DNA from 2 places in the Sphingopyxis lindanitolerans genome. Region 1 is predicted to be linked to the other one. Evidence: predicted binding sites of a transcription regulator. Region 1 holds the regulator's gene; the other holds the start of a gene.
The links. Region 1 encodes LexA, which represses DNA repair genes until DNA is damaged. Its sites were predicted from a motif close to GTTCCNCNCTTGTTCT; they were not measured.

Region 1 (10,477 bases):
TACAACGCGATCCAGGATGCCGTGAACGGCGGCGCCTCGGTCGAAGAAATCGCCGCCGACCGCAAGCTCAAGGTCGAGGAAACCCCCGCCCTTCTGCCCAACGGCAGCGCGCCGGGTACGCCGGGCTTCGCGCTCGCGCCCGAATTCGCGCCGATGGTCAGCGGCGCGTTCCAAAACAGCAGCGAAGGCGAGGCCGAACTTGCGACGCTGGTCGAGAATGAAAAATTCGCCATCTATTCGGTGAAGTCGATCGTCGCCGCGGCGCCGCCGCCCTTCGCGCAGATTCGCGGCAACCTGCTCAGCGAATGGCGCTTTGCCGAGGGGCAGAAGATCGCCCGCGACAAGGCGCGCGCGATCGTCAAGGCGGTCGAGGGCGGCAAGAGTCTCGCCGAGGCGGCAAAGGCCGCCGGACCCAACGCCGGGGTCCAGGCGATCGGCGGTCGCCGTGCCGAACTCGGCCAGGACGGCAAGCCGGTGCCGCCCGAACTCGCCCTGCTCTTCTCGATGGCGAAGGGCAGCGTCAAGACGCTCGAAATCCCCGGCAATCGCGGCTGGATGGTGATCGCGCTGACCCAGGTCGACCGCCCCGATCCCAAGGCGATCGACCCCGCGCGCGTCGATGCGATCGCCCAGCCGCTCGCCCCCGCTTTCGGCAACGAACTGGTCGAACAATTCGCCGCCGAGGCAAAGCGCCGCGTCGGGGTCAAGATCAACAAGGATCTGCTCGAAAAGCTGCGCAAGGAACTGACCGGCACCGCGCCGGTCGGCGAATAAGTGACGCTAGAAGGCAGGGCGGCGGCGCTCGAGGCGCTGGCCGGCGGCCGCGGCGCGGTCGTCTGGCAGCGGCTGATCGCCGATATCGAGACGCCGGTCTCGGCCGCGCTCAAGCTGATCGAGCCGGGGCGCGGCGACTGGGTGCTCGAATCGGTCGAAAGCGGCGAGACGCGCGGGCGCTACAGCCTGATCGGGCTCGATCCCGACCTCCTATTCGAAGTGACCGGCAACGCCGCGCGGATCAACCGCGACTGGCGCCGCGACCGCGAAGCGTTCGCGCCGCTCGCCACCGGCGCGCTGCAGGCGCTGCGCGACCTTGTCGCCGAATGCCGCTTCGACGTGCCCGACGGCCTGCCCAAGGCGCTGGCAACGCTCGTCGGCTTCTTCGCCTATGAAACGATCGGCCTCGTCGAACGCATCGCGCGCGCGCCGGGCGCCGGGCTCGGCCTCCCCGACATGGTGTTCGTGCGCCCGACGACGATCCTCGTCTTCGACCGGCTCGCCGACGAACTCTTCCTGATCGCGCCGATCTGGCCCGATGCGGACGCGCCGATCGATCGGATGATCGACGCCGCGCACGACCGGCTCGACGCCATCGCGGCGCGGCTGTCGACCGCCAGCGCGCACGGCGAACGCGCGGCCACCGAAGCCCTCCCCGCCGATATCGCGGCGAACGCGGCGACGACGCCCGAACGCTTCGCCGAAATGGTCGCGGCGGCGAAGGACTATATCGCCGCGGGCGACATCTTCCAGGTCGTGCTGTCGCAGCGCTTTTCGACCCCGTTCGACCTGCCGCCTTTCGATCTCTATCGCGCACTGCGGCGGATCAACCCCTCGCCCTTCCTCTATTTCCTCGACCTGCCGGGCTTCGCGATCATCGGCTCGTCGCCCGAAATCCTCGTGCGCGTGCGCGATGGCGAAATCACGATCAGGCCCATCGCCGGCACCCGCCCGCGCGGCCGCACCGGCGCCGAGGACGCCGAAAATCGCGAATCTTTACTCGCCGATCCCAAGGAACGCGCCGAACATCTGATGCTGCTCGACCTCGGTCGCAACGACGTCGGCCGCGCCGCGGTCGGCGGCACCGTCGCCGTCACCGACAGCTACACCGTCGAATTCTACAGCCATGTCATGCACATCGTGTCGAACGTCATCGGCCGCATCGCGCCCGGCAAGGACGCGATCGATGCGCTGTTCGCGGGCTTCCCGGCCGGCACGGTCAGCGGCGCGCCCAAGGTTCGCGCCTGCCAGATCATCGCCGAACTCGAAACCGACGCGCGCGGGCCCTACGCGGGCGGCGTCGGCTATTTCGCGCCCGACGGCAATATGGACAGTTGCATCGTGCTGCGCACCGCGATCGTCAAAGACGGCGAAATGCACGTCCAGGCCGGCGCCGGCATCGTCGCCGACAGCCAGGTCGCCTATGAACAGCGCGAATGCGAAGCCAAGGCCGGCGCGCTGTTCGCCGCGGCGCGCGAAGCGGTGCGGCTCGCGGGAACGCCGGGTTACGGGCAATAGAGCCAGGCCGTTTGCGCCCCTTCCCTTCGTTGGGTTTGCCAGCCCTATCGCTTCTATCCCTTCCATGCCGGTCGCAAAACCGTTAGGGCGCCGCCATGATCCTCGTCATCGACAATTACGACAGCTTCACCTTCAACCTCGTTCATTATCTGATCGAGCTCGGGGCCGAAGTGCGCGTCGAACGCAACGACGCGCTGTCCGCATCGCAAGCGCTCGCGAGCGGCGCCGATGCGATCCTCATTTCACCCGGACCCTGCACCCCGAACGAGGCGGGAATCAGCCTCGACCTCGTCGCTGCCTGCGCCGACGCGAAACGGCCGCTGCTCGGCGTCTGCCTCGGCCACCAGGCGATCGGCCAGCATTTCGGCGGCATCGTGCAGCGGGGCCACCTGATGCACGGCAAGACGTCGCCCGTCTGCCATGACGGCACCGGCCTGTTCGCGGACCTGCCCTCGCCCCTCACCGCGACGCGCTATCACAGCCTCGAGGTCGTCGATATTCCGCCGACCCTCGCGATCAACGCCACCAGCGACGACGGCGCGGTGATGGGGTTCCGCCATGTCGAGTTGCCGATCCACGGCGTCCAGTTCCACCCCGAAAGCATCGCGACCGAACACGGCCACGCGATGCTCGCCAATTTCCTGCGTCTGGCCGGGCTGCCGGTCGCGGCGCGGCGCGCGGCATGAGCGGCTTCGGCGCGCTTCCCGACCCCGCCACGCTGCTGGGGCATGACGAGGCGGTCGCCGCGTTCGAGGCGATCCTCGACGGCGGCGCCAGCGACGACCATATCGCCGCCTTCCTGATCGCGCTGTCGGATCGCGGCGAGACGATGGTCGAGATCGCCGCCGCGGCGCAGGCCATGCGCGACCGGATGATCCCGATCAACGCCCCCGCGAACGCGATCGACGTCTGCGGCACCGGCGGCGACGGCCATCATACGCTCAACGTCTCGACCGCGGTCGCCATCGTTGTCGCAGCGTGCGAGGTTCCAGTCGCAAAGCACGGAAATCGCGCGGCTTCGTCGAAGTCGGGCGCCGCCGACACGCTCGAAGCGCTCGGCCTCGACATGGAGCGTGCCGGGGCGATGGCCGAGGCGCAGCTCGCCGACCTCGGCATCTGCTTTCTCTTTGCCGCCAATCACCATCCCGCGATGAAGCGTATCCAGCCGATCCGCAAGCAGATCGGCCAGCGCACGATCTTCAACCTGATGGGACCGCTTGCCAATCCCGCGCGCGTTTCGCGCCAGTTGATCGGAATCGCGCGCCCCGCTTATGTCGCCGTCTATGCCGAAGCGCTGCACCAGCTCGGCACCGATCATTCGCGGGTGATTTCGGGCGACGAGGGGCTCGACGAACTGTCGCTCGCGGGCGGCAACGAGGTCGCGGTCATCACCCGCGAGGGCGTGCGGATGCAGCGCAGCACCGCCGCCGACGCCGGGCTCCCCAGCCACCCGATCACCGCCATCCGCGGCGGCGACGCCCACGCGAACGCGGCGGCGCTCCGTGCGCTGCTGCAGGGCGACCATGGCGCCTATCGCGACGCGGTTCTCTATAATGCCGCCGAAGCGCTGGTCGTCGCAGGCGCCGCCGAAACCCTGATCGACGGCGTCGAGAACGCCGCCGAGGCGATCGACAAGGGGCTCGCCAACGCCCTGCTCAACTGCTGGATCGCGTATAAATGAACAGGCTCACCGAAATCCTCGCCACCAAGGCGACCGAAGTCGCGGCGCGGCGCCAGGCCTATTCGATCGCCGACCTCGACCGCATCGACGCCGGCGCGCCGCGCGGCTTTCAGGCGGCGCTCCAAACAAAGATCGATGCGGGCGGCTTTGGCCTGATCGCAGAAATCAAGAAAGCATCGCCATCCAAAGGATTGATAAGAGAAGATTTTAATCCTGCCGAACACGCCCGTGCCTATGCGGCGGGCGGCGCGGCGTGCCTTTCGGTGCTCACCGACGCGCCCTATTTTCAGGGGCATGAGGAATTTCTGATCGCGGCGCGCACCGCGTGCGACCTTCCCGTCCTCCGCAAGGATTTCATGATCGACCCGTGGCAGGTCGCCGAGGCGCGCTCGATCGGCGCCGACGCGATCCTGATCATCGTCGCCGCGCTCGACGACGGCGCGATGCGCGAGATCGAGGATGCGGCGATCGAACGCGGCATGGATGTCCTCGTCGAAGTGCATGACGAGCCCGAACTCGACCGCGCGCTGACGCGGCTCCGCTCGCACCTGATCGGGGTCAACAACCGCGATCTCAAGACCTTCGAGACCGACCTTGCCGTCACCGAGCGGCTGGCAAGGCTGGTGCCGCCCGGCACGCTCCTCGTCGGCGAAAGCGGCATCGCCGCCCACGGCGACTGCCAACGCCTGGCGCAGAGCGGCGTCCAGGCCTTCCTCGTCGGCGAAAGCCTGATGCGCCAGCCCGATGTCGAGGCGGCGACGCGAGCGTTGCTGCTAGGGTAAAGCGACATTTCCGCTTTGGGGCGGGAAGCGGATATTGAAGGATGGCGCAGATTTCCCCTCCCGCGTGCGGGAGGGGCAGCGAGACTTACGAACTTTGTTCGTTAGTCGCAGCGGGGTGGGGCATTGCGACGTTGCTGCCCACCCCCAACCCCTCCCGCAAGCGGGAGGGGAGAAGAGCGGCCGCTCCCCGTCATTCGCCATCATCCCCCTTGCCTTCGCCGCCCCGCCTTGCTTGGCTCGCCCGATGATCAGCAAACCGACTCACCTCGACGACAGCGGCGCCGCCCATATGGTCGATGTCGGCGCCAAGCCCGCCACCCGGCGCCGCGCCGTCGCGGGTGGACGGATCGCCATGTCGGCCGCGGCGCTCGATGCGATCCGCACCGGCAACGCCCCCAAGGGCGACATATTGTCGACCGCGCGCATCGCTGGCATCATGGCCGCAAAGCGCACCGCCGATCTGATCCCGCTCTGCCACCCGCTCGCGCTCACCAGCGTCACGGTCGAGTTCGCGTGGGAAACCGGCGGCCTTTCGGTCCGCGCGGCGGCGGAAACGACCGGCCCGACCGGAGTCGAGATGGAGGCGCTGACCGCCGCCTCGGTCGCGCTGCTCACCCTCTACGACATGGCAAAGGCGCTCGACCGCGCGATGGTCCTCGGCGACATCCGCCTGCTCGAAAAAAGCGGCGGCCGCTCGGGCGACTGGCGCGCGGCATGAACGGCCTGCTTCGCGTCGAGGAAGCCCAGGCGCGTCTGTTGGCACTACGCTCGCCGCTGCCGCCAGAGAATATAGCATTTTTGCAGTCTCTTGGACGTTATCTTTCACAAGATGTCGTCGCTCAGCGCGATCAGCCCGCCGCGCCGCTGTCGGCGATGGACGGCTATGCGATCCGCTTCGACGATCTTCCCGGCCCCTGGCGGATCGGCGGCGAAGTGGCGGCGGGCGCGGTTCCCTCCGCGCCGCTCGCGCCGGGCGAAGCGGTACGCATCTTCACCGGCGCGCTGCTCCCCGATGGCGCCGATACGGTGCTTATTCAGGAAAATACCGCCGCCGAAGGGGCAAGCCTCGCCTTGACCGGCGACGCGCCCGCCGCGCGCGGCGCGAACATCCGCGACCGCGCGAGCGATTTCGCCGCGAGCGACCGGCTGCTCGCCGCCGGAACGCGGCTGACGCCCGGCGCGATCGCGACCGCGATCATGGGCGGCGCGGCGCAGCTTGCGGTCGGCGGGCGGCCGCGCGTCGCGGTCATGACCACCGGCGACGAACTGGTGCAGCCGGGCCGCGCGCTCGCCCCCGGACAGATACCCGACAGCAACGGTCCGATGCTCGCGGCGCTGCTCGCGGGCGAACCGGCGGAGGTCGGCCTGCCGCTGCACATGCGCGACGACCGGGCGATGATTTCCAGTATTCTCAAGGATCTAGCGCGACGTCACGACGTCATCGTCACCGTCGGCGGCGCCTCGGTCGGCGATCACGACCATGTTCGCGGCGCGCTCGAAGATGCGGGCGGCCACGTCGATTTCTGGAAGGTCGCGATGAAGCCGGGCAAGCCGCTGATCGCGGGAATGATCGGCGACGCGCTCCTGCTCGGCCTGCCCGGTAATCCCTCCTCCGCCTTCGTCACCGCGATCCTGTTCCTGCTTCCGCTCGTCCGCCATCTCGCGGGCGCGCGCGACCCGCTGCCCGCCATCCGCCGCGCGCCGCTCGCTGCGCCGCTCGCCGCAGGCGGCAGCCGCCGCGATTATCTGCGCGCGCGGGTCGACGACGGCTGCCTCGCGCCGTTCGGCGAACAGGACAGCGGCCGCACCGTTCCGCTCGCCGAAGCGAAGGCCTTGCTGCTCCGCGAGACCGGCGCGCCCGCCAAAGCCGCGGGCGACCTCGCGGACTATATCGACATCGCTTGACAAGTTCCGCTTTGTTCCACTATCGTTCTCCCTATGTCCGGAACTGACATCATGGAGAACGACAGATGTTGACCGCGAAGCAGCATGAACTGCTCCACTTCATCCAGCAGCGCCTCGACGCGAGCGGCATTTCGCCGTCGTTCGAGGAGATGAAGGAAGCGCTCGGCCTCAAGTCGAAATCGGGCATTCATCGCCTGATAAGCGCCTTGGAAGAAAGGGGCTTTCTCCGCCGCCTCCCCAATCGCGCCCGCGCGCTTGAGGTGCTGAAGACGCCCGAGGGCGTGAAGGCTCCGGTGCCGGGCGATCGCGACAATATCGTCCCGCTGCGCAAGCCCGCCCCGGCGCTGCGCCCGATCGCCGCAAACGACATCATCGAGGTGCCGCTGCACGGCAAGATCGCCGCGGGCGTGCCGATCGAAGCGTTCGAGGATCACAACCAGCTCGCGGTTCCCGCCGCGCTGCTCGGCGCGGGCGAACATTATGCGCTCGAGGTGTCGGGCGATTCGATGGTCGAGGCGGGCATCTTCGACGGCGATTATGCGCTGATCCAGAAAGCCGACACCGCGCGCGAGGGCGATATCGTCGTCGCACTGGTCGACGGGCAGGATGCGACGCTCAAATATTTCCGCCGTGAAGGCAAGATGATCCGGCTCGATCCGGCCAACAGCGCCTATGAGCCGCAGCGTTACGAGGCCGCGCGCGTCATGGTGCAAGGGCGCTTGTCGGGACTGCTTCGTCGTTACCACTAAGCTGGTCGGGCTGGCGCCACGGATGCTCGTCGCCCGCGCGGCGCACGGCGACGACCCGCGGCCTGCCCGCCAGATAGATCGCCAGCCCGCCGCTTTCCGCCAGGCTGTCGCGGCCGATCGTCAGCCAGCGCCCGACGCATTCGCGCGGTAACCAGCGGTCGCTGATCACGACATCGGCGGCGTCGCAGGCGGCCGCCATGTCGGCCCCTTCGATCCGGTCGCGGCCGCGCGAGGCCAGGATGACGCGCTGCGCGCCGTCAACGCCCTGGCGCCAGCGGCAGAAATCCACATTGCATTCGACATGGTCCAGATCGGCGAGCGCGCCGAGCGGGGTGTCGATCCCCGCCGCCTCGCGCATCGTATCGCGCACGAAATCGCCGGCGCGATCGCGCAGCAGCGCATAGCCGCCGCCGGGCGCCGCCGCCGCGATGTTGCGCCCGTCGCCGGTGATCAGCAGGTCGGGGCGCGGCTGCGCAAGCAGCGCCGCGATACCGATCGCCAGCGGCACCGCGCCGGCCCGGCGCCAGCGCGTCCGCCAGAGGAGAATCCACAGCCCGCCGCCGACCGTCAGCGCAAAGCCCCAGCGCGGAAAGATCGGCAGCGTCGCGACCGCCCCCGGCGTGCCCGCCACCGCATGCGCGAGCGCGATGAGCAGGCGCAGCGCATGGTCGGCAACCCACCAGAAAGGCGCGCCAATGCCGATACTGTCGAACAGCAGCCCCGCCGCTTCCATCGGCATGATGACGAAGGTCGTGAGCGGGATCGCCACGACATTGGCAAGCGCGCCATAAAGCCCCGCCTTGTGGAAATGGAACAACGCGATCGGCGCCAGCGCGACCTCGACGACCAGCCCGGTGATCAGCAGCCCGGCCAGTCCCCGCCCCCATCGCCGCGGCAAACCCTCGTCGCGCCGCGCGAGGAAGCGCCGCATCGTCGGGCTTTCGTGCAGCGCAACGATCGCGGTCACCGCCGCGAAACTGAGCTGGAAGCTCGGCCCGGCGAGCGATTCGGGACGCCACAGCAACACGATCAGCGCCCCCGCCGCGACCAGCCGCAAGGTCAGCGCCTCGCGCCCCATCAGGAAAGCGACGAGGACGAGCAGCGCCGCGATCAACGACCGCAGCGTCGGCACCTCGGCCCCCGCCAGCCAGGTATAGCCCGCCCCGGCGAGCGCCCCGGCCGCCGCCGCGATCGGCAGCACATATCCTTCCAGCGCCAATCGCCGGCTGAGCGCGAACAGCCGCATCGCGACGAGCATCGCGAAGCCGATCACCGCGGTGACGTGCAGCCCGCTGATCGACAGCAGGTGCGCCAGCCCGGCGCGGCGCATCGCCTCGTCATCCTCGGGCGAAATCGCGCCGCGGTCGCCGGTGACCAGCGCCGCCGCGATCCCGCCCGGCGACCCCGCCACCTGGCCGTGGATATGCGCGCTCAATCGCGCGCGCAGCGGCTGGCTGCCGCCCTTCGCGCCGGGCCGCCGGGCGACGTCGCCCAGCACCGTGCCGACCGCGCCGATGCGGTCGAACCAGGCGCGCTGCGCGAAATCATAGCCGCCGGGCAGACTCGCGGTCGGCGGCGGCATCAGCCGGGCGCGCAGCCCGACGAAATCGCCCGGCGCGATATCGCCGCTATCGCCATCGCGCATCGTCAGCCGAACCCGCGGCGGCAAATCGGATCGCCGCAACGGACGGGCGATCAGCCGCGTCTGGCCGCGTGCGGGCAGCGGTTCGACCGCTTCGATCTGCGCCGAAAACGCCGTCACCGCGGGCTGCGCCAGCACCGGCGCCGCAAGCCACAGCGCGCGAATCCAGATCAGGAGGATCCCCGCCGCCATCGCCGCGCAGCCGATCGCCGCGATCCGGCCCAGCCGTCGCTGCCACCCGGCCAGCACCCCCGCGAGCGTCCCAGCGGCCAGCAGGAAAAGCAGCCCGATCCACTGCATCACCGTCGGCAAGGCGAACCAGAAGGCGATCCCCGCGCCGAGCGCGACGGGAAGCCAGAGCCCGATCCGCTCGCGCTCGGCATCGAGCCATGCCTCGATCCGCTCCGAAACCCGGCGCAGGCGGCTGGCGGCGCGCGCGCATATGGGCGTTTGAAGCGGCCTTGTCGCCATGCTAGGGGCTGCCCCGATCCTGCCTCTGCAAAGGCAGCAACCTGTTTGAAAGAGGCCATGGTGGCAACCGAAAACCCGACCAGATTGGCAGAAGCGACCGGCACAGCCGTGGTGACGCGCTTCGCCCCCTCCCCGACCGGCTATCTGCACATCGGCGGCGCGCGCACCGCCTTGTTCAACTGGCTGTTCGCGCGCCATCACGGCGGCCAATTCCTGCTCCGCATCGAGGATACCGACCGCGCCCGCTCCACCGACGCCGCGATCGACGCCATTCTCGACGGGATGAAATGGCTGGGCCTCGATTGGGACGGCGAAACGGTGTTCCAGTTCGCCCGCGCGCCGCGCCATGCCGAGGTCGCGCACGACCTCCTGGCAAGGGGTGAGGCCTATCGTTGCTACCTGACCCAGGACGAACTCGCCGCGATGCGCGCCGAGGCGCAGGAAAAGCGCGTCCCCTTCCGCGTCCGCAGCCCGTGGCGCGACCGCGACGATGGCGATCCCGCGCTTCCCCACGTCATCCGCCTGCGCGCGCCGCAGGAAGGAGAAGTCACGATTTCCGACCGCGTCCAGGGCGAGGTCACGGTCCAGAATGCCGAACTCGACGATTTCATCCTGCTGCGCAGCGACGGCACGCCGACCTATATGCTCAGCGTCGTCGTCGACGACAATGACATGGGGGTCACCCACGTCATCCGCGGCGACGATCATCTCAACAACGCCTTTCGCCAGCTTGCCCTCCTTCGGTCGATGAACTGGCGCGAGCCGGTCTATGCGCATGTCCCGCTGATCCACGGCGCCGACGGTGCGAAGCTGTCAAAGCGTCACGGCGCGCTCGGCGTCGATGCCTATCGCGACGAGATGGGCTATCTGCCCGAGGCGGTGAACAATTATCTTCTCCGCCTCGGCTGGGGGCATGGCGATGATGAAATCATCAGCCGCGAGCAGGCCGTCATAT
Region 2 (10,477 bases), 840 kb from region 1:
AGCGAAAGCCCCGCGATCGAGGTATCGCGCCATATTCAACTGATCGCGACCTGGACCTTCCTGCCCTTTGGCACCACGATCGTGCTGATCGGTACGCTGCGCGCCAACGGCTCGGTCGTCCCGCCGCTGATCATCCTTTTCCTGTCGATGTTCCCGATCCGCCTCGGCATCTATTATTTCGGCTATTCGACAATCGGCAGCGACATTTTGTGGTGGAGCTTTCCGCTGTCCTCGCTCGCCTCGCTGGCGATGGCCTGGATCGTCTACAAGCGCGGCGGCTGGCGCCGCACGATGCCGCAGCCTGACGTCGAATAGCGCGCTTTCGACCAAGGCCCGGACCCCTTCGACTGGCGGCCCGGTGGCTGCTGGCGTTGCGGCGATGTTTGACGCTAAGACAGCCTCGATGAACATGACTATCCGCAAAGAGACGCTGCGCGATCAACGGGCGAAGATGCTGGCCGCGGCGCCCGACTGGCGCGCCTCCGACGCGCGCGTCAATCCCCGGGTCGCGATCGGCTCGATCGTCGCGATGTGGCTGCTCTATTTCCTGATCACCACCGGCCTCGGCATCCTCGCGGGCGCCGAGCAATGGGAATATGCCGGGCGCCGCGGCATCGTCGTCGTCGCGGGCATATTGTGCACCTTCGTCCTCTATCAATTGATCCAGCGCGTCCAGCCGCGCGGCTTCGGCGCCCGCCTCGCCGTCGCGATGGGCGCGGCGATCCCGCTCGTCATCGTCTATGCGTGCATCAACCTGCTCGTCTTCTATTACTGGCTGCCGCTTCCCGACTCGGCAAAGATCATCGCCGATATCCATACCAAATTCCCGGTCGCGTGGGAGATCGTGCTGATCCTCGACAGCTCGATCCGCTGGTATTTCTTCTTCGCGGTCTGGGCGGCGCTCTATGTCGCCTTCGGCTATGCGAACGAGATGCGCGCGGTCGAGCGGCGCGCCAACCATTTCCGCATCGAGGCGCAGACCGCGCAGCTCCGCGCCCTTCACTATCAGGTCAATCCGCACTTTCTGTTCAACACGCTCAATTCGCTATCGACGCTCGTCCTGCGCGGGTCGAAGAGCGAAGCCGAGACGATGATCATGAACCTGTCGTCCTTCCTGCGATCGAGCCTCGCGATCGACCCCGAACAGCTTGTCAGCCTCGACGAGGAAATCGCGCTCCAGCGGCTCTATCTCGATATCGAGCAAGTCCGCTTCCCCGACCGGCTCCAGGTCGAGGTGCTGGTGCCAAAGGCGCTCGAAAACGCCTGCGTCCCGGTGCTGATCCTGCAGCCGATCATCGAAAATGCGCTCAAATATGGCGTCGCGCCAAGCAAGGGCCGGATCGCGATCCGGCTGACCGCGAGCAGCGAACATGGCCTGCTCGTCGTGCGCACCGAAAACGACATCGACCCAAAGGCGGCGGTTCCCGCGTCCGGAACCGGCCTCGGTCTCGGCAATGTCCGCGAACGGCTGCTGACCCGCTATGGCCCGGCGGCGGGCTGCGAATGGGGGCCGTCGGATGGCGGAGGGTTCTTCGTTTCGCTATGGCTGCCGCTGGCACGGGAGGGATGCTGACATGATGCGGATGCTACGCACGCTGATCGTCGACGACGAACCGCTGGCGATCGAGCGGCTCCAGATCCTCGCCGGGCAGCAGGATGGTATTTCGCTCGTCGGCACCGCCAGCGACGGGGCCTCGGCGCTGCGCATGGTCGATGCGCTCGCGCCCGACCTCGTCCTGTGCGACATCGCGATGCCCGATCTCGACGGGCTGGCGGTCGCCGCGGCGCTCGACAAGCTCGACAATCCGCCCGCGGTCGTCTTCATCACCGCCTTCGATCGCTATGCGGTGGCGGCGTTCGACGTCGCCGCGGTCGATTATCTGCTCAAGCCCGTGTCGCCCGACCGCCTCGGCCGCGCACTGACGCGCGTGCGCGAATGGAACGCGACCGATCGCGCGCCCAAGCAAAAGAGCAAGTGGATCAACGAATTCTGGGTCCAGAACCGCGGCGAGATGCTGCGTATCGACGCCGACCAGGTCGACCTGGTCGAGGCCGAGCGCGATTATATGCGGCTGCACGTCGGCGCGCGCAGTTGGCTGATCCACCAGACGATCAAATCGCTGGAAGCACGCATGAACCCCGACCAGTTCATGCGCATCCATCGGTCGAAGATGATCCGCCGCGACGGCATCGTCGGGCTCAAACACCATGGCGACGGCGCCTGGAGCGTCGACCTCGGCGAGGGCGGAGTCCACCGGATCGGCCGCACTTATCTGCACGACGTAAAGGCGATCACGCACGGGGCATGATCGCCTTCGCCAGGGCCGCCCCCTGCTTTTGGGCGGCCCCGATCGCGATAGCCGTCAGGGCGCCGAGACGACCGGCGGTTTCTCGCTCGCGAACCGCGCGCTGCTGCCGTTCAGCAAGGCCGCGAGCTGCGGTTCGGCGCTGCTGCGTGCCCGTGCTTCGCATGCCTGTTCGAACGCGCGCTGCTGCAATGAAGGACGAAATCCGACGCGGCACATCGAACGGATCGCCCTGCGAATGCGAAGATCGAGCTGCTCGCGTCCGTCGACGGTTTGCAGGTCAAGATCGCCGTAATGCACCATGACGCGCGGCGCATCGTCGTCCTGCGCCATCGCGGGTGCGGCGATCCCGCCGGCGGCCATCGTCAGGGTGATCAGAGTAAGGGTCGGTTTGAACATGGGGGAGTCCTCTCAATCCGGGGTGGTGACGCGGGACACGGCCTGATGTTCACCGGGGAAGATTGCATCAACCCGCATCCCGCACGCTGGCAATGCGCCCTTTCCCGCCGTCGCGCATGCAAGGTTCGACCGGCTCGGAAGCCGCGTCGATCAGGCGGACGAAGCGCATTGGGGCGTCGACCAGTGGCCGAAAGCTTGCATCATAGTCGTCAGGATGGCTTTCTTTGCCGAATGAGGAGGAAACCCCGCCCCTCTCCGAGTCGCGGCCGCGGCGCGCGCCGCCTGGCCTGGGCGCTCGGGCTCGGCTTGGCCGGGCTCGGCGGGGGCACGCTGCTCGGCCTCGCGGTGGTCGACAACGGGCTCGGCAACAAGGGCGGCGACCGCCCGGCCGACGGCGGCGCCTCCTTCGCCGGGTTCAGCGCCAATCCCGACGCGCTCGTCACCGGGCAGGCGGATGCCCCGCCCTGCCCCGACTGCGCCGACAGCTATGGCGTCGCCGCGCGGCTGAAGGCCCGGCACGATCACCGGATGAGCGACGCTTTTCGTGAATTGGGCCACGTCGATGACGATGTCGGGCCGACGCCCGAACCGGCGCCCGAACCGACGGACGATTATCAATATGGCGGCCGCCTTCCCGATCCCCAGCCCCGCCCTGCCCCCGAGCCGCGCACCCTGCCGGCGATGGTCATGCCCGTCGCGCTTCCCCCTCCCGCGACGCGCGAGCCGTCCACATCGCCAAAACCGTCGCCCGAGCCACGGCAAAAAGGCCCCGGCGAACCGCCGGAGCCTCCTGCCGTCGCGCAATAGCGACCGTTAACGCATCAATTCTGGGGCTGCGGCTTCGCGCAGCGCGTCGTATCGCCGCCCTTGCAGGCCGCGACATCGGCCTCCCACTGGATCCGCTCTTCGGCCGACAGCGCGGCCACGCGCGCCTTTTCGGCCTCATACGCCTCGGTTTCCTTGGCGAACTCGGAGTGCGTGGCAGCTTCCTGCTGGTCGCGCGCCGCGACTTCGGCTTCATAGGTCTGGGTTTCGGCCTTGGCCTTCGCCAGCTGGTCGGCGTTGAGCCGAGCCGTGTTCGAGCGCTCCTCCGCCGTCGTCCCGTCGGGATTGTTCTGCATCGCGGCCGCTTGGCCCGCGGCGAACAGCGCCATGGCCGCACTGGCCGTCAAAATCATCCTGATCATCGAAGCTCTCCTGTCCATCCAGACACACGCAGTCCAACGTTTTGCCCGGCTCGTCGTTCCCGACCGCACGGGTTTGACGCAGCGGCGCTGCGCTGGCGGCGATGGCGGGGCGACCATCGGCCGCGCCCGCCATCGCTGAACAGACGTTACCAGATCCGGGTGCGATCCGCGGGCTTCAGATAATATTTGGCGGCGGGCGTGACGTTGAACGCCTTGTACCAGGCATCGACGTTGCGCAGCGGCCCGATGATCCGCCAGCGGGCCGGGCTATGCTCGTTGCTCGCCACCTGCGTCTTGATCGCATCTTCGCGCGCCTTGTCGCGCCAGGCCTGCGCAAAGGCGAGGAAAAAGCGCTGGTCGCCGGTCAGCCCGTCGATCACCGGCGCGTCCTTGCCGCCCAGCGCGCGGTGATAGGCGTCATAGGCGACCTCCAGCCCCGCAAGATCGGCGATATTTTCCCCCATCGTCAGGTCGGGATTGATGAACGCGCCCGGCGCCGCCTCATAGGTCGCATATTGTGCGCCGAACCCCTTCGCTTGATCGTCGAAGCGCTTGGCGTCGGCCGTTGTCCACCAATCACGCACCGCGCCATTGGCATCAACCTTGCGCCCCTGGTCATCGAAGCCATGGCTGATCTCGTGCCCAATGACCGCCCCGATCGCCCCATAGTTGACGGCGTCGTCGACACTCTCGCTAAAATAGGGCGCCTGCAATATGCCAGCCGGGAACACGATCTTGTTTTCGAGGAACCCGTTATAGGCGTTGACCTCCTGCGGGTTCATCGCCCATTTCTTGCGGTCGACCGGCTTGTCGAGATCGGACAGCGCATAGGCATATTCGAACGCCGCGCTGCGCTTCACATTGCCATAGAGATCGGTCGGATCGACCTTGAGGCCCGAATAGTCGCGCCATTTGTCGGGATAACCGACCATGACGTCCATCTTGTCGAGCTTCGCAAGCGCCGCGGTTTTGGTTTCGGGCGCCATCCAGTCATTGTTGCGGATGCGGTCGCCCATCGACAGTTTCAGGTTCGCGACGAGCGTTTCCATCTTCGCCTTGGCACTCGCCGGGAAATATCGCTTCGCATATTCCTCGCCAACCAGTTCGCCGAGGCTGCCGTCGACGAGTTGCAGGCCGCGCTTCCAGCGCGGGCGTAGTTCGGACACGCCGCTCAGCGCCTTCGTATATTCAAAGCGGCTGTCGACCCAATCCTTCGACAGATAATTCGCCGCATTGTCGGCGACGTGAAATTCCTGCCACAGCTTGAGCGTGTCGAGCGGGGTCTTGGCATAGAGCGCCGCGATGTCGCGGATCGCGGTATTTTCGTTGACGATGATTCGCTTCTGCGGCCCGATGCTCGCGCCCGCGAACCAGGCGTTCCAGTCGAGTCCGGGCGCATAGGCGGCAAGTTCGATCGACGACATCGGATTGTTGATCTTGCCGATGTCGCGGCGGTCGGCGATCGCCCAGCTCGCCTTTGCAACCTCGGTCTCGAACGCCAGGATCGTGTCGGCTGCCTTTTCGGGCGCCGGATTGCCGATCATCTTCATCGTGCGAGCGACATAGGCGCGATAGGCGTCGCGTTGCGCCTTGAAGGCATCGTTCAGATAATAGTCGCGATCGGGAAGCCCGAGGCCACCTTGCCCGAGCCAGAGTATGTTCATCGTCGGATCGGCGCTGTCGGCATAGGGTCCGCCGCCAACGATCGAGGCGCCGAACGTGCCTTGCGACGCGCCCATGAAGCGCGCCATCTCGCCCCTGTCCTTGATCGCCTCTACCGTCGCGATGTCGGCCATCAGCGGCTTCGCGCCAAGCGCGTCGATGCGCGCTTCGTCCATGAAGCTGTGATAGAGGCCGCCAACCTGGCTGGTCGCCGCGGCGCCGGTGACGAGCTGGCGAAGCTGCCGCTGGGTCAGATTATAGACGTCGTAATCGACCCCCGCCGACGCCTGGTCGGCCGGAATCTCGGTGCGCGCGAACCAGCCGCCGTTGGCATATTTGTCGAAATCGTCGCCCGGATTGACCGATGTGTCGCGGGCGCCCAGATCGACGCCCCAAGTACCGAAGGTGAGCGCCTTGAGCGACCCGTCATCCGCCGCGGGCGCGGCGCCGCTGCCGTCCGCCTCGGCGAGCAGCGTCTTCGCGACGCCGTCACCCTTCGCCAAAGCCGGCGCCGCGGCCAACGCGGCCGCCAGCGCGAGGCCGGCGGCCCCTGCAAAAAAATTCTTCATTCCCCAGTCTCCTCACGCTCGCGCCGTCCCCTCGGGACGGCGGACATGGCCCAACTTGTCCGCCTACCGCACCGCGGGGTCAAGCGAACCGCCGGGCATTGGTCGAAGCCTTTGGGATGTTGGTGGAAAGCCTCCGCATTGCGACGCGCCGCCCGTCACCCTATCTAAGCGGCGAAGCAGCGCGAAACGGCCCCTTGCGCGTTTAGAACAAATCTGGAACATAGCCCTCCCATGAATCGCAGCCATATTTCCCGTCCGCATGGATGTTGCCAATGCTGACTCACATCAAAGTGCGCGGCGCGCGCGAGCATAATCTGAAGGGCGTCGACGTCGATCTGCCGCGCGATGCGCTGATCGTCATCACCGGGCTTTCGGGGTCGGGAAAATCGAGCCTCGCCTTCGACACTATTTATGCCGAGGGCCAGCGGCGCTATGTCGAGAGCCTGTCGGCCTATGCCCGCCAGTTCCTTGAGATGATGCAAAAGCCCGACGTCGAGCATATCGACGGCCTGTCGCCGGCGATCAGCATCGAGCAGAAGACGACGAGCCGCAACCCGCGTTCGACCGTCGCGACGGTGACCGAGATCTACGACTATATGCGCCTGCTGTGGGCGCGCGTCGGCATTCCCTACTCGCCGGCGACGGGGAAGCCGATCAGCGCGCAGACCGTCACCGACATGGTCGATCGCGTGATGGCGCTTCCCGAGGGCACCCGCGCCTATCTACTCGCCCCTGTCGTGCGCGGCCGCAAGGGCGAGTATAAGAAGGAACTCGCGCAGTGGCAGAAGGACGGCTTCACGCGCGTCCGCATCGACGGCGAATTTTACGAGATTGGCGAAGCGCCGACGCTCGACAAGAAATACAAGCACGACATCGAGGTCGTGGTCGACCGTATCGCGGTGCGCGAAGGGCTGGGCACCCGGCTCGCCGACAGCTTCGAGACCGCGCTCAAGCTTGCCGAGGGGCTCGCCTATATCGACCTCGCCGACGGCATCGTGCCGGGGCGCGAGGAAGAGGATAGCGGCGGCGCCCAGGACCAAAAGCTCAAGGGCGCGGGCATCCCCGCGAACCGCATCATCTTTTCCGAGAAATTCGCCTGCCCTGTCTCGGGCTTCACGATCGCCGAGATCGAACCGCGATTGTTCAGCTTCAACGCACCGCAGGGCGCCTGCCCCGCGTGCGACGGGCTTGGCGAACGGCAGGAATTCGACCCCGACCTGGTCGTCCCCAACCATGCGCTCAGCCTCAAGAAGGGCGCGGTCGTGCCCTGGGCCAAATCGAACCCGCCCTCGCCCTATTATATGCAGGTGCTCGAAAGCCTCGGTAAAGCCTTTGGCTTCGACCTGACGACGCCGTGGCAGGATCTGCCGGGCGAAGTGCAACTCGTCATCCTCTATGGCAGCGGCGGCAAGCCGGTCGAGCTGACCTTCAAGGACGGGCGTCGCAGCTATTCGACGCACAAGGCGTTCGAGGGTGTGATCGGCAACCTCAACCGCCGCCTGCTCCAGACCGAAAGCGCGTGGATGCGCGAAGAATTGAGCAAATATCAGACCGCGCAGCCGTGCGAGACGTGCCACGGCGCGCGGCTGCGACCCGAACCGCTCGCGGTGAAGATCGCGGGCGAGGATATCAGCCTGTCGGCGCAGCGATCGGTGGCGGACGCCCTTCTTTGGTTCAGCACGCTCGACGCGAAGCTGAACGACACGCAGCGTCAGATCGCCAAGGCGATCCTGAAAGAGATTAACGAGCGGCTCGGCTTCCTCAACAATGTCGGGCTCGATTACCTCAACCTCAACCGCACCTCGGGCACGCTGTCCGGCGGCGAGAGCCAGCGTATCCGCCTCGCCAGCCAGATCGGCAGCGGGCTGTCGGGCGTGCTCTACGTCCTCGACGAACCGAGCATCGGGCTTCACCAGCGCGACAACGACCGGCTGCTCGCGACGCTCAAGCGGCTGCGCGACCTCGGCAACACGGTGATCGTCGTCGAGCATGACGAGGATGCGATCCGCCACGCCGACTATGTCGTCGATATGGGTCCCGGCGCGGGCCTCCACGGCGGTGAAATCGTCGCCGAGGGCACGCTCGAACAGGTGTTGGCGAACAAGAATAGCCTAACCGCGGCGTATCTGACCGGCGCGAAGAAGATCGAGGTGCCGACGCATCGTCGCAAGGGTAATGGCTTCGACCTCGTGCTCAAGGGCGCGCGCGCGAACAACCTCCAGAATGTCACTGCGAAGATCCCGCTCGGCACCTTCACCTGCGTCACCGGCCTGTCGGGCAGCGGCAAGTCGAGCCTGATCATCGACACGCTCTACGCCAGCGCAGCGCGCATCCTCAACGGCGCACGCATGGTCGCGGGGCCGCACGACAGCCTCAAGGGGCTGGAGCATTGCGACAAGGTCATCGACATCGACCAGTCGCCGATCGGCCGCACCCCGCGCTCGAACCCCGCCACTTACACGGGCGCCTTCACGATCATCCGCGACTGGTTCGCGGGGCTGCCCGAAAGCCAGGCGCGCGGCTACAAGCCCGGGCGTTTCAGTTTCAACGTCAAGGGCGGGCGCTGCGAAACCTGCACCGGCGATGGGCTGATCAAGATCGAGATGCACTTCCTGCCCGACGTCTATGTGACGTGCGAGACGTGCCACGGCAAACGCTACAACCGCGAAACGCTCGAGGTGAAGTTCAAGGGCCACAGCATCGCCGATGTGCTCGACATGACGGTCGAGGACGCGGCCGAGTTCTTCAAGGCGGTACCCGCGATCCGCGACAAGATGGCGATGCTCGTTCGCGTCGGGCTTGGCTATATCAAGGTCGGGCAGCAGGCGACGACCCTGTCGGGCGGCGAGGCGCAGCGGGTGAAGCTCGCCAAGGAATTGTCACGGCGCTCGACCGGGCAGACGCTCTATATCCTCGACGAGCCGACCACCGGCCTGCATTTCGAGGATGTCCGCAAATTGCTCGAAGTGCTCCAGGCGCTCGTCGACCAGGGCAATAGCGTCGTGGTGATCGAGCATAATCTCGACGTCATCAAGACCGCCGACTGGATCGTCGACCTCGGCCCCGAAGGCGGGGTCAAGGGCGGCGAGATCGTCGCCGCGGGAACCCCCGAGCAGGTGGTGAAGGAAAAACGCAGCTTCACCGGCCAGTATCTGGCGCCCTTGCTAGGGAAAACGGCGGCCAATCAAGCGAAGGGCTGATCGATCGACGGCGGCGGCTCGCTGAACCACTTTGGTCCCGTCTCGGTCATATGAAAGCAATCCTCGATGCGGATGCCGAACGCGCCGGGAATATAGAGGCCGGGTTCGTTCGAAAAGCACATGCCGGGCGCCAGCTTCGTCGTTTCGCCATGCACCAGGTTCACCGGCTCGTGCCCGTCAAGGCCGATGCCATGGCCGGTGCGATGCGAGGTGCCCGGAAGCCGATAGCCCGGCCCCCAGCCGAGATTCTGGTAAAAGGCGCGCACCGCGTCGTCGACCTGCCCCGCCGGTGTGCCGAGCTTCGCCGCGGCGAAGGCGACATCCTGCCCCTTGCGCATCTCGTCCCACACCTGCCGCTGGCGCGGGGACGCCTTGCCATAGACGAAGGTCCGCGAAATGTCGGACTGATAGCCGTGCACCGTCGCGCCGCAATCCATCAGCACGACCTCGCCATTCCGCACCGTCTGCGGCTTGCCTGACCCATGCGGATAGGCGCTCGCCTCGCCGAGCAGGATCAGCTCGAACTCGCTGTTGCCGCCGAGCGCGACGGTCGCGGCGCGCATGATCGCGCCGATGTCGGCGGGCGTCATCCCCGCCTCGATGCGCGGCGCGGTGTGGCGATAGGCGGCGACGGTGATGTCGTTGGCGATCTGCATCAGCGCGATTTCGGCCGCCGACTTGTGCATCCGGCAGCCGCGCACGACTGGCGCGCCGTTGACCACCGTCGCGCTCGGCATCCCCTTTTGCAAGCCGTCGACAGCGAAATAACGCACCGTCTCCTCGACCCCGATCCGTCCCTTGGCGAGCCCGCGCTTGCCGAGCCAGGCCGCGACCGCCGCGAGCGGATTTTCATCCTCGTTCCAGGTCAACACCTCGGCCGAAACGCCCAGCGTTTCGCGCACCGACGGTTCCTCAAAGAAAGGCGTGACGATCGCAATCTCACCCTCGCGGGTCAGCACCGCGGCGGTCAGCCGCTCGCTCCGCCACCATTCGACCCCGGTGAAATAGATCAGGCTCGACCCCGGCTCGATCAGCAGCGCCCCGATATCGTTTGCGCGCATCAACTCCTTCGCCTTGGCGATCCGCGTTCTACGCTCGTCCGTCCCGATCGGCACCGCCTTGGCGGCGAGGTTGGGGAGGTTCGCGGTGTCCGC

Region 2: a site for LexA is predicted at 6,328-6,343, ahead of uvrA (excinuclease ABC subunit UvrA). Genes of this name have one in related genera too.

Annotation. Positions count from the first base shown of each region.
Region 1 covers NZ_CM009578.1:674,926-685,402, forward strand. Annotated here, with positions in the region: gene CVO77_RS03180 (peptidylprolyl isomerase) at 1-774, shown strand, start outside; gene CVO77_RS03185 (anthranilate synthase component I family protein) at 775-2,292, shown strand; gene CVO77_RS03190 (anthranilate synthase component II) at 2,388-2,978, shown strand; gene trpD (anthranilate phosphoribosyltransferase) at 2,975-3,973, shown strand; gene trpC (indole-3-glycerol phosphate synthase TrpC) at 3,970-4,755, shown strand; gene moaC (cyclic pyranopterin monophosphate synthase MoaC) at 5,003-5,473, shown strand; gene CVO77_RS03210 (molybdopterin molybdotransferase MoeA) at 5,470-6,660, shown strand; gene lexA (transcriptional repressor LexA) at 6,726-7,409, shown strand; gene CVO77_RS03220 (ComEC/Rec2 family competence protein) at 7,363-9,522, opposite strand; gene gltX (glutamate--tRNA ligase) at 9,580-10,477, shown strand, end outside.
Region 2 covers NZ_CM009578.1:3,982,268-3,992,744, reverse strand. Annotated here, with positions in the region: gene CVO77_RS18880 (MATE family efflux transporter) at 1-315, shown strand, start outside; gene CVO77_RS18875 (sensor histidine kinase) at 410-1,573, shown strand; gene CVO77_RS18870 (LytR/AlgR family response regulator transcription factor) at 1,575-2,309, shown strand; gene CVO77_RS18865 (UrcA family protein) at 2,364-2,705, opposite strand; gene CVO77_RS18860 (hypothetical protein) at 2,937-3,512, shown strand; gene CVO77_RS18855 (hypothetical protein) at 3,527-3,892, opposite strand; gene CVO77_RS18850 (M13 family metallopeptidase) at 4,039-6,123, opposite strand; gene uvrA (excinuclease ABC subunit UvrA) at 6,396-9,323, shown strand; gene CVO77_RS18840 (M24 family metallopeptidase) at 9,308-10,477, opposite strand, start outside.